3 regions of the Bacillus sp. N6 genome follow, and region 3 is predicted to be linked to each of the others. Evidence: predicted binding sites of a transcription regulator. Region 3 holds the regulator's gene; each other region holds the start of a gene.
The links. The regulator Rex, encoded in region 3, represses fermentation and respiration genes when NADH is low (regulators of the CRP and FNR family bind a similar motif). The targets are predictions, from matches to a motif close to TTGTGAAATATTTCACAA.
Positions count from the first base shown of each region.

Region 1 (4,222 bases), 1.3 Mb from region 3:
CACATAGCCATGTTCAACCATTCCAGGATCCGTTACAATAAATGCACGTGAAATGTTAGGCATATTTGCTAAATACGCTGTAGCATGTTTTTCAAAATAAATTTTTGGTGGCAATTTGAACCACTGCATATTCTTTTTTCTATTTGCCAGCCTTTTTATATTTAATAAATGAGTCGCTGTTACATTTTGGGAAACTGAATTTTTTCCGTAAGAACCACAACCAAGTGTAAGTGATGGAATAAATCCGTTATATATATCCCCTATTCCACCTTGTGATGAAGGTGCATTTACAATGAGACGGCAAGCTTTCATACGTAATCCAAATTGCTTTTGCACTTCTTTATTTGTAGAATGAATAACTGCTGAATGTCCTAAACCACCGAGGTTCAACATTTCTTCGCAATATGTAAATCCTTTTTCTAATGAATTCGCCTTCACACAGGCTAATACTGGGCTCAGTTTCTCACGAGATAACGGGTATGCTGCTCCGATACCTTGAATTTCAGCTACAAGCATTTTTGTATGTTCAGGAACAGTAATCCCAACTAATTCGGCAATATACTGTGCTGATTTTCCTACAATATCACTATTTACTGCACATGTATTTTCATTTATAACGAGCTTTTCTAATTTTTTTCTTTCTTCTTCTGTTACAAAGTAACAATTGTTTTCGATCATTTCTGTTTTAACATCATCATAGATTTCTTTATCGACAATGATTGCTTGTTCCGATGCACAAATCATACCGTTATCAAATGTTTTCGATAAAATTAAATCATTAACAGCTCGTTTTACATGTGCTGATTTTTCTATATAACACGGTACATTACCAGGACCTACACCTAGCGCTGGTTTTCCAGTAGAGTAAGCTGATTTCACCATACCAGCGCCTCCAGTTGCTAGAACGAGTGCCACACCCTCATGGTTCATTAATTGTTTCGTCGCTTCGACAGACGGTCTTTCAATCCATTGAATACAATGTTTTGGTGCACCAGCTTTCATTGCTGCATCATATACGGTTTTCGCTGCTGCCACCGAACAATTTTGTGCAGAAGGATGAAATGCGAAAATAATTGGATTTCTCGTTTTTATCGCAATCAACGCTTTAAACATTGTTGTCGACGTTGGATTCGTTACTGGTGTTACCCCAGCTACTACACCGACAGGTTCTGCAATTTCTATTATTTCTTCATGAGGATCTTCGTGAATAATTCCTACCGTTTTATTTTGCTTTATACTATGCCAAATATATTCAGTGGCAAAAATATTTTTAATGCATTTGTCTTCATAGACACCACGGCCTGTTTCTTCAACAGCCAATTTTGCAAGTGGCATATGTTGATCAACACCTGCTAATGCCATTTCATGAACAATGTTGTCAATCTGCTCTTGTGTAAAACTTTCTAATGCTTGTAAAGCTTGTTGACCGTTATTTACTAACATATCAATCATCTCTTTTACCTCTTGCATTTCATTTACAACTTTCTCTTTGACTACCATGCAAATTTCCTCCTATTCTGTTATCACGGTCTTTATAAGTCCCTATAGGTCATAATAAGTCCCGATTAGCGAAAAAAAATAGAGTTACCGTCCTACATGAATCCCATTGTTTGTGAAACATTTCACAAGTTTGCTCGTGAATAACATTTCATGAATTCAATATACATGAAATCATTTCATTTGTGTATGTCTAATTTGTGAAATGTTTCACAAATTAACATAATAAAAATGCACTGCTCCACATTAGCAGTGCATTTTTTATTACGCTAGCGCTTGTGCTAAATCTTCAATTAAATCTTCACCATCTTCAATACCGACAGAAATACGAATTAATGTATCTGTAATTCCTAATTCTTTACGGCGATCTGCTGGGATTGATGCATGTGTCATTTGAGATGGGATAGAAATTAAACTTTCTACTGCTCCTAAGCTTTCAGCAAGTGTAAAGTATTGCAGTTTCTCAAGTACTTTATTTAATGTTTCCTCACTATCTACATCAAACGAAATAATAGCACCAAATCCATTTGCTTGTTCTGTTGCTAATTCGTGGTTTTGATGTGATTCAAGACCTGGGTAATATACTTTATTTACTTTTGGATGATTATTTAAGAATTCAGCAATAGCGCGTGAATTCGTTTCATGTTCTTCCATACGAATTCCTAACGTTTTTAAACCGCGAAGTAGTAAGAAGCTATCTTGTGGTCCAAGAATACCTCCTGTTGAGTTTTGTACAAAGTGAAGGTCTTCTGCTAGTTGTGGGCTATTTACCACTACTAGACCTGCAACTACGTCACTATGACCTCCTAAATATTTCGTTGCACTATGAAGTACAATGTCTGCTCCTAAAGAAATCGGCGACTGCCAATATGGCGTCATGAATGTATTATCAATAATTGTTAATAAATCTTTCTCTTTAGCAAGAGTAGATATTTTCTTAATATCAGTAATTTTTAGTAGTGGGTTCGTTGGTGTTTCCACATAGATCGCTTTCGTATTTGGACGAATTGCTTCTACAACTTCCTCTAAGTTTGTTGTGTCTACAAATGTATGTTCAATACCGAAGCGGTTTAATACTTTCGTAATAACACGATACGTTCCACCATAAACATCATCTGTTAAAATAACGTGGTCACCTTTTGAGAACAACATAATTGTCGCTGTAATAGCAGCCATTCCAGAACCGAATGCAAATCCAGCATGACCATTTTCTAATACGGCGATCATTTCTTCTAAAGCTGCACGTGTTGGGTTGCCTGTACGTGAATATTCATATCCTTGATGCTTACCAACCGCTTCTTGTTTGTACGTACTTGTTTGATAGATCGGTACGTTTACAGATCCAGTTGAAGGTTCTCCTATGCGAATACCATGAATTAACTTTGTCTTTGCTCTCATTTTTTATTCCCATCCTTTGTATATGTCTTTACTTAAATAGCGCTCACTGCTATCAGGAAAAATGGTTACAATATTTGTACCTGGTGCTGCCTTCTCTGCCTCAAGTAAGCTCGCATGAAATGCTGCTCCTGAAGAGCTCCCAACGAGAAGTCCTTCTTTTTGCGCTAATTCTTTCACTCGTAAAAATGCATTCCGATCAGAAATCGTATGAATTTCATCAAAATAAGATGTCTTCAAAAATGGCGGGATAAATTCCAGTCCAATTCCTTCGGTCTCATGTGAACCAGCCTTACCACCATTTAAAATAGATCCTTCTGGCTCTACGATAACTGTTTTAATATCTATATTTTTTTCTTTCAAATAAGATGCAGTCCCCATAAACGTACCGCCAGTTCCTGCTCCAGCAACAAATATGTTAATCTCTCCATTCAGTGCATCCCAAAGTTCAGGACCTAGTGTTTTGAAATAAGCACGCGGGTTTGCTTCATTCGCAAACTGACTTGGAGAGTATGAATTCGGTATTTCATTTACTAATTCTTTTGCTTTTGCAATTGCACCGGTCATTCCTTGCTCAGTCGGTGTATGCACGACCGTTGCACCTAGTGCTTTCATCAATTCTTGTTTTTCAATACTAAATTTCTCTGGTACACAAACGATAACACGTAAATCATGTTCTAATGCTGCAAGTGCCAGTCCAATACCAGTATTCCCAGCAGTCGGTTCAATAATTGTTCCACCTTGGGTAACAAGCCCTTTTTCTAGCGCATCTTCGATTAATTCTCTTCCTAAACGATCCTTAACGCTTCCGCCTGGGTTATAAAATTCAAGCTTTGCAAATAAGCGGACCCCTTTCGGAAGTGAAAAACGAGTAATTTCTACAATTGGTGTATGACCAATTAACTCATGAACTCCACGATATACATTCATCGTGTTCTCCCCCTTGTTTGCCAATAAAGAAAAGGCAACTGTATGTATTTTCTTTATATGAGACAGTTGCCTTTTTGTTACATTACTTTAACTCTTCTAACACTTTTACGATAAAGTTTGTAGAATGAAGAGCTGCTTGATCTAAAAACTGATCAAATGAAACATTTGATTCTTTACCAGCAATATCAGAAAGTGCGCGAATGATAACAAACGGAACTTCATATTGGTGGCATACTTGTGCGACAGCTGCTGCTTCCATTTCTACCGCATAAAGATTTTCAAATTTATCACGGATGGCTGCAACGCGGTTCGGATCACTCATAAATGAATCGCCTGTTGCAATCATGCCTTTTACAACTTGAATATTTTCTTCAGTTTGCATACATTTCTCAGCTAATGC
Region 1 is NZ_CM127843.1:4,271,967-4,276,188, forward strand. Features, by position in the region: gene adhE (bifunctional acetaldehyde-CoA/alcohol dehydrogenase) at 1-1,500, opposite strand, end outside; gene ACUXVC_RS22015 (bifunctional cystathionine gamma-lyase/homocysteine desulfhydrase) at 1,762-2,895, opposite strand; gene ACUXVC_RS22020 (O-acetylserine dependent cystathionine beta-synthase) at 2,899-3,822, opposite strand; gene mtnN (5'-methylthioadenosine/S-adenosylhomocysteine nucleosidase) at 3,905-4,222, opposite strand, start outside.
Region 1: adhE (bifunctional acetaldehyde-CoA/alcohol dehydrogenase) is a predicted target of Rex. The motif match lies at 1,696-1,713, and genes of this name have one in related genera.

Region 2 (4,222 bases), 750 kb from region 3:
CAACAGTATGGCTTAGAAGGAGAGAATGCACTTCATGCGACACGCGGATTCAGAAGTATTTGTCATGGATTTGCTTCGATTGAACAGCAAGGCGGATTTGGTTTGCCGTTAGATCTGGATATAAGTTTATATGTATTATTGGAAACGTTTATTAAAGGATTACGTGAATAAGAAACGAGGCAAACAAAAACCTTAGAAGTGATTCTAAGGTTTTTTAGTGCATATGATTCGAAAAGAGCGGTAGGCTTTTTCTCATTACATGATATTATTTAGCAGGTTTGAAAAATGTGTATATAGAAAGGCAAACGAAAATAAAAGCAATAGGATCTTGATATGGACTAGGCTCAGAGCCCTTCTGGATTCCTGTAAGGAAGTCATGTGTTTTCATGTTCATTGCTCCTTTAACTAATAAATTTTATATGATGCGAGAGTTATGGTGGATAGATAAGAAATTTTTGGAATTTCATCTAATAATTATTCTATAGTAATCTAATTCCAAAAACTATATAATACAAAGCTTTCATGATATGTAAAATTGCATATTATTCTTTTTGAAAAAATTGTTATATTATCTATATATTTGTATTAAAGGTTTTTTGTTAAGGTAATGAAAACAAATGGAGGAATAGTATGAGAAAAACAGTATTAGACGCGTATAATGCAGAAAGAGAAGTAGATAACATAACATATAAAAATCTAGTTGTAACGATTGCAAGCATTCTAGGGTTCTCACTCTTAGGGGGATTATTCCTTGCTTTAGCCCTTGGAATTTTTGGAGAAGAGGTATTACGTGCTAATTTAGAGGGATATTATTTACTTCTATTTGATGCAGCTGTTGTTACTATTGTTTTATTTGCGTATAAACCAGTGCTTCATTTTATTAAGAACATATGGGATGTATCTATTTTAAAAAATGGGAAAACCTACTTGTATTTATTAATAGGTTTTATCATCATTGCATTAACTCAGTATGTAATGTTAGAGTTGTTTAGCTTTGAAAGTGCAGAGCAGCAAAGAGATCAATTAGGGAGCTTAGGACTTCAAAATAGTCTACAAAGTATTATATATGTGTTAAGTGTTGCTATAATTACACCAATTAAAGAAGAAATTTTATATAGAGGTATTTTGTATCGATTTTTTGAAAAGAAATATAGTTTTCTAGTTGGTATTATTATTTCTTCCTTTATCTTTGGGATTCTTCATGGTGGTTTTCCGGTTACGGCAATGATTATGGGGATTGTATTTGCTATGTTATATAAGAAAACACAATCTATTTTACCTAGCATCATTTTACATATTGTATGGAACCTACTTGTGAGTATAAGTATGATTGTTTCTTTATAAAATTGAATGAATATTTAGCATAAAAGATGAATGGCCTAGCTATTCATCTTTTATTTTGTTTATATGTGGGAAAAGTTGATGAATACAATCCAAAAAGAACCAAATACTAATGATGAATGAACAAAGAAAGGCGGGTATGTTATATGCAAAACTTAACAGAGCTTGAAGTAGAAAACTTACGTCATTTAATTGGTGGACATGCAACGATTATTAACAAGTTGGAGCAGTATGCACAGACGTGTACAGATCCACAACTGAAACAAATGCTACAAAAAGATGCGCAAGATGCACGAAATACGAAACAGCAATTAATGACTTTCCTAGGATAGGAGGAAGAGAAAGATGAATGAAAAAGATATGGTAAATGATTATTTAGCAGGATTAAATGCAAGTTTAACAAGCTATGCAAATTATATTGCTCAGTCTGATAATGAACAGTTACATCAAACGTTAATTCAAATTCGTAATCAAGACGAGGCGCGCCAACGTAATATGTATGAGTACGCAAAGCAAAAGAGTTATTACAAACCGGCAGCACCTGCTAATCCGATGATTGTACAGCAATTAAAAAGTCAATTAAGTGCGGAACAATAGGGAAAAGAAAACGAGCGAATCTATTCGTTCGTTTTCTTTTTGTATATGTCAATAAATACATAATAAATATTTTTCCAGTTGTAACAAATATGACGAAAATGGAATATGACAATTCACAAAAAGGACAAAAACTTTGCTCAATATTTCACAAAGTATCCATGGTTTCTATCGTGAGAACCTCTATAATTAGGAGTGTAAAGAACAAAAGAAATAGATTATATGATCACTTAGGAGAGATTGCTATGAAAAGACATACAAGAAAAATTGCAATTATCGGTACTGGATTAGTTGGATCAAGTTGTGCGTATTCTATTGTGAATCAAGGTATTTGCGAAGAGCTATTATTAATTGATATAAATCATGAACGTGCAGTTGGGGAAGCAATGGATTTATCACATTGCATTAACTTTACAAATACAAGAACAAAAGTATATGCAGGAAGCTATGAAGACTGCAAAGATATGGACATTGTTATTATTACAGCAGGGCCAGCACCAAAACCTGGACAAAGTCGCTTAGATACTTTAGGAGCGAGTGCGAAGATTATGGAAAGTGTTGTTGGTGGTGTAATGGCAAGTGGATTTGATGGTATTTTCTTACTTGCATCGAACCCAGTTGATATTATTACATATGAAGTGTGGAAATTATCTGGATTACCTAGAAATCGCGTAATCGGTACTGGTACATCACTAGATTCTTCTCGCTTAAGAACAATTTTATCTGAAATGCTACATGTAGACCCTCGTAGTATTCATGGGTATTCATTAGGAGAACATGGTGATTCTCAAATGGTTGCTTGGTCTCATGTAACTGTTGGTGGAAAGCCAATTCTGCAAATTTTAGAAGAACAAAAAGAACGATTTGGTGAAATAGATTTAGATGAAATCGTTGAGAAGACTGCAAAAGCCGGATGGGAAATTTATAAACGTAAAGGAACTACTTATTACGGAATCGGAAATTCTCTAGCATATATTGCAAGCTCAATCTTTAATGATGATCACCGTGTCATTGCTGTATCAGCCATTTTAGATGGTGAGTACGGTGAATATGATATTTGTACAGGAGTACCCGCTATTATTACTAGAGACGGTATAAGAGAAGTTGTAGAACTCAATTTAACAGAGGATGAAGAATCTCGATTCGCAAAATCAAACGATATTTTACGTGATTATATGAAAACAATTGGTTACTAACTTATAGGAGAAGGTGAAACAAATGAAGGAATATATAATGTCTCGTGTATTTAAAGCATCTGCTGGTATCGCACAAGGTATTTTCGTATCCCTCGGAATTGGTTTACTAATCGAAAATATAGGAAGAATTGTTGATATACCATTACTTATTACAATCGGAGTTGTTGCAAAATCACTAATGGCACCAGCGATTGGTGCCGGCATTGCTTTTATGCTCGGTGCAAACGGTCTTGTAATCTTCTCGGCGATGGTAGCCGGAGCGATTGGTGCCGGATCCATTTCAATTACTGAAGCTGGTCTAATTATTAAAACTGGTGAGCCAATCGGTGCATTATTAACAGCAACTTTAGCTGTATATATTGGTAAACGTTTAAGCGGAAAAACTGCTTTAGATATGATGCTCGTTCCATTTGCGGCCATATTAGGTTCTGGTTTAGTTGGTATTTGGTTATCTCATAATATTACTCCTGTTTTAAATGCAGTTGGAGCGTTCATTAAAGATAGCTCAGCTGGTAGCCCGTTTATCGCTTCTATCGTCATTGCAGTAGTTTGGGGACTATTACTTATCTCTCCAGCTTCATCAGCTGCGTTAGCGATCGCACTTAGCTTAGACGGTGTTGCAGGTGGTGCAGCTCTTGCCGGATGCGTTGCTCAGTTTATCGGATTCTCTGTCATCTCAGCAAAAGAAAACAATTTAGGTGGCATATTAGCTCAAGCTCTTTGTACTCCGAAAGTACAGTTGCCAAATATCACTAAAAATCCAATGATTCTCGTCCCAACTGTCGTCGCCAGTGCTATAGTCGGTCCGGTATCCGCATTAATTTTCCAACTGGAAGCAGGAAAAGAAATTGCAGGTCTTGGATTAAGTTCTCTTATCGCACCAATTAATTTAATTTCCAGCGAAGGATGGGAAGTTCTCCCGGCGATGGTAATTACTTATATCGTCATTCCAGTAGCTGTTTCTTATATACTTTACATTGCTCTTAAAAAAGCAGGTCGTATTCATTCTGGTGATATGACTGTACCGCAATCTTAAATTGAACATCTCCTTAATAATAGATAAAAGCAGACTGAGAAGCCACAGTCTGCTT
Region 2 is NZ_CM127843.1:4,858,652-4,862,873, reverse strand. Features, by position in the region: gene ACUXVC_RS25200 (TetR/AcrR family transcriptional regulator) at 1-171, shown strand, start outside; gene ACUXVC_RS25195 (CPBP family intramembrane glutamic endopeptidase) at 631-1,344, shown strand; gene ACUXVC_RS25190 (hypothetical protein) at 1,488-1,673, shown strand; gene ACUXVC_RS25185 (spore coat protein) at 1,687-1,938, shown strand; gene ACUXVC_RS25180 (L-lactate dehydrogenase) at 2,181-3,131, shown strand; gene ACUXVC_RS25175 (PTS transporter subunit IIC) at 3,154-4,167, shown strand.
Region 2: ACUXVC_RS25180 (L-lactate dehydrogenase) is a predicted target of Rex. The motif match lies at 2,072-2,089, and genes of this name have one in related genera.

Region 3 (4,222 bases):
TCTGTTGTAAATCCTTTAGACTCTTCTAAAGTAATAACGCCGTCGTTACCAACGCGCTCCATTGCTTCAGCGATTAATTGACCTACTTCTTCGTCAGCTGCAGAAATAGCAGCTACTTGTGCGATAGAAGATTTGCCTTCGATTGGTTTAGAAATCGTTTTTAATTCTTCAATTGCAGCAGTAACAGCTTTTTCGATACCTTTACGAAGACCCATTGGGTTAGCACCAGCTGTTACGTTTTTAAGACCTTCACGAATCATAGCTTGCGCTAATACAGTTGCAGTTGTTGTGCCATCACCAGCTACATCATTTGTTTTGCTAGCAACTTCTGCTACTAATTTTGCACCCATGTTTTCGAATGCATCTTCTAATTCGATTTCTTTTGCGATTGTTACACCATCATTTGTAATAAGTGGTGAACCAAATTTTTTCTCAAGTACAACGTTACGACCTTTTGGTCCAAGCGTTACTTTTACTGCGTTTGCAAGAGTGTCGACACCGCGAAGCATCGAACGACGTGCTTCTTCACTAAATTTAATATCTTTTGCCATAATAATTGACCCCCTTGGATTTTTTAAGATTTATATAATTAACCGATAACTGCTAAAATGTCACTTTCACGTAAAATCAAGTAGTCTGTACCTTCGTATTTCACTTCAGTACCTGCATATTTTGAGAAGATGATAAGATCACCTGCTGCTACCTCTAAAGCAACACGCTCACCATTTTCAAGCACTCGACCAGTACCTACTGCAACAACTTTACCCTCTTGTGGTTTTTCTTTTGCAGTATCTGGTAATACAATACCACTTGCTGTTTTTTCTTCTGCTTGAACAAGCTCAATTACAACGCGATCACCTAATGGCTTTAGCATGAACAATAACCTCCTCATTTTGTATGTAAATTTTATTTATTAGCACTCAAGTCATCCGAGTGCTAACACACTTATAATAATAAATAATCTCAATTTCTTTTGCAAGTAAAAAAATCATAATTTTTTCGCAAATTACTATATAAACTTTCTATATAGAATACTGCCTTTACTATATGAATCGTTGTTTCCCCTACTCGTATGTTACAATATGAAAGACACCCTAAGTTGTTTTCGCTAAACGTACAACTTTTTCCTGTCTCCTACTTTAATTTCAAATACGGATTTACAAAAAAATCATAATTCGAATGAAAGTTTATATCGTAGATAACATATTTACATGTTATCCTACCTCATCTCATACACTAGAGTTAGAAAGGATGGTTAAACTATTTGAAGAAACAATACTGGTGGATTATCGTTACATACATTTTAATGCAGTTATCTGGAATTGTTGGATTACCACTTCTCCTAAAAACAGGACTCTATGATAATAGAGGATTTACCATGGAGGAAAAAGGACAAATCATAACGGGACACTGGGCAATTATTAGCTTCTTTGTTGCATTATGTATCGTACTTTGGTTACTTAGAACAGACATTCGTGACAGGCATTTAGATGCAATGCGCTCTTCTGTTCCAGCTACTATTGGATGGATTTTCATCGGCTTCTTCTTGGCTTTCTTTTCACAAATAGTTGCCGGTATGATCGAGATGCAGCTGCTAGGAATTAAACAAGGTTCAGAAAATACAATGAAACTGATGGAAATTGCAAGAACGACACCTTGGTTCCTTATTGTCGTATCTATAATCGGACCTATCTTGGAAGAAATCGTATTTAGAAAAATTTTATTTGGTACACTTTATAAGAAGTTTAACTTCTTTATTGCAGCTATCATTAGTTCGCTTGTATTTGCAGCAATCCATTTTGATTTTACTCACTTATTGGTATACACTGCTATGGGGCTCGTATTCGCCTTCTTATATGTGAAGACGAAGCGTATTATCGTTCCGATTGCAGCTCATGTTGCGATGAATACATTAGTCGCTATTGGGCAAATTTTTATGAGCAATGAGCAAATTCAAGAAATGATTAAAGAAGCTGAAAAAATGCAAGGCTTTATCGGAGGATTTTTTGTATGAGAAACTCACCATTGTTCATGGCTGCACTATACTTCCTTCTTGGATGTATCTTTACACGCTTCGCCATTACGAACGTAACAGATACAATCTGGAATGTGTGGACAATACTATTTGCAGTTATGGCAACAATTGATTTTAATTTGGCACTTCGCCTTATATTAGTTAAATTCACAAAGAAGAAACAATAATAAAACGCAGAGGTCGCTTCCTCTGCGTTTTATTGTGGATAGTTTTTCAAAAAGTAAACTAATGTTTGTAACTCTACAGCTAAATCAATATGATGAATTCTAATATTCTCTGATACGTTTAATCGTGCTGGTGTGAAATTCAAAATACCATGCACGCTCGTTTCAGCTAATCTATCTGCTACAGCTTGTGCTACTGTAGCCGGTACTGTTAATATTGCCACTTGTATATCATTTGATAATCTCTCTTCTAATTCATCTAAATGGTATACAGGAATGCCCCCGATTTCTGTTCCAACTTTCTCTTCACTAACATCAAATGCCATTTCAATTTTTGTATTATTGTTTTTCGTGAAATTATAATGTAAGAAAGCGGTCCCTAAATTACCTACTCCAATAAGTGCTACACGCGTTATATCATCTTGATCAAGTGTTTCGCGGAAAAATGATAATAAATAATTTACGTTATATCCATATCCCTTTTTCCCTAACGCTCCAAAATACGAAAAATCTCTTCGTATTGTTGCGGAATCTACTTTTACCGCTTCACTCAATTCGGCCGATGAAACACGCTGCTTACCAGAAAGAGATAAGTTTTGGATAAATCGATAGTATAGAGGCAATCTTTTAGCAGTGGCTTGTGGAATCTTTTGCTGATCCATATAACCTCTCCTCTCTTCCTATCTTTATTCATATACTTTAATCAAATACAGAAGTTTAGCACTCATTAAATTCCTTGTATAATAAAGAGAAGAAGTATTCTCTCTTATTTTAAACTATACACTATTTTTAGTATGATTGAGAAATATAAACATGGCAAAGTTAAGAAATTATTTGAGGTGAAAACATTGATTTTATTACAAGTAAATGGACTTTCGAAATTATACGGTGCAGAAACAATTCTTGCAAACATAAAATTGGAAGTACAAACAAAAGATCGTATCGCATTAGTTGGAAGGAATGGAGCTGGAAAATCTACATTATTAAAAATTATCGCTGGTGAGTTATCACATGATGGTGGCGAAATTATAAAACCGAAAGATGTCTCAATCGGGTATTTAGCTCAAAATACCGGCCTAGAAACGTCTTTAACAATTTGGGATGAAATGCTAACCGTCTTTACCCACTTACAGCAAATGGAGACAAAACTTCGAAGGCTTGAGCAAGAAATGGGAAAAGAAGAAAACTTTTCAAACGAAGCTATATATGAAAGATTGTTAGCTGATTATGACCAATTGCAACTCAATTATAAAGATCAAGGTGGATATCAATATGAAGCGGACATTCGCTCCATTTTAAGCGGCCTTGGCTTCCCAGTTGAAACGCACCAGACGACGATTTCTACTTTAAGCGGTGGGCAAAAAACAAGATTAGCTCTTGGGAAATTATTATTAACAAAACCAGACTTACTTATTTTGGACGAGCCTACAAACCATTTAGACATCGAAACATTAACATGGCTTGAGCAATATTTACAAGGTTATCCTGGCGCAATATTAATCGTTTCACATGACCGTTATTTCTTAGACAAACTCGTTACACAAGTATATGAAATTTCGAATAAAGAAAGCAGACGATTTGTTGGTAACTACAGTAAATATTTAGACTTAAAATCAGCATTATATGAGCAAGAAATGAAACGTTACGAAAAACAACAAGATGAAATCGCAAAACTTGAGGACTTCGTTCAAAAGAATATAGCTCGCGCCTCTACAACGAAACGTGCTCAAAGTCGCCGTAAACAACTAGACAGAATGGAATTATTAACGAGACCATTAGGTGATTCTAAGTCAGCATCATTCCACTTCGATATTGAAAAGCAAAGTGGAAATGATGTTTTACAAGTAAAGGATGCAACCATTGGCTATGATGAGGACCCTATAATTGAAAACGTAACTATGCGCTTAACTCGCGGAGATAGTGTTGCTTTAGTTGGTCCAAACGGAATTGGGAAATCCACATTATTAAAATCTATTGTGAATAAGTTACCACTATTAAATGGCGATGTTTCTTTCGGATCAAA
Region 3 is NZ_CM127843.1:253,110-257,331, reverse strand. Features, by position in the region: gene groL (chaperonin GroEL) at 1-551, opposite strand, end outside; gene groES (co-chaperone GroES) at 590-874, opposite strand; gene ACUXVC_RS01500 (CPBP family intramembrane glutamic endopeptidase) at 1,265-2,014, shown strand; gene ACUXVC_RS01495 (YdiK family protein) at 2,011-2,202, shown strand; gene ACUXVC_RS01490 (redox-sensing transcriptional repressor Rex) at 2,232-2,861, opposite strand; gene ACUXVC_RS01485 (ABC-F family ATP-binding cassette domain-containing protein) at 3,048-4,222, shown strand, end outside.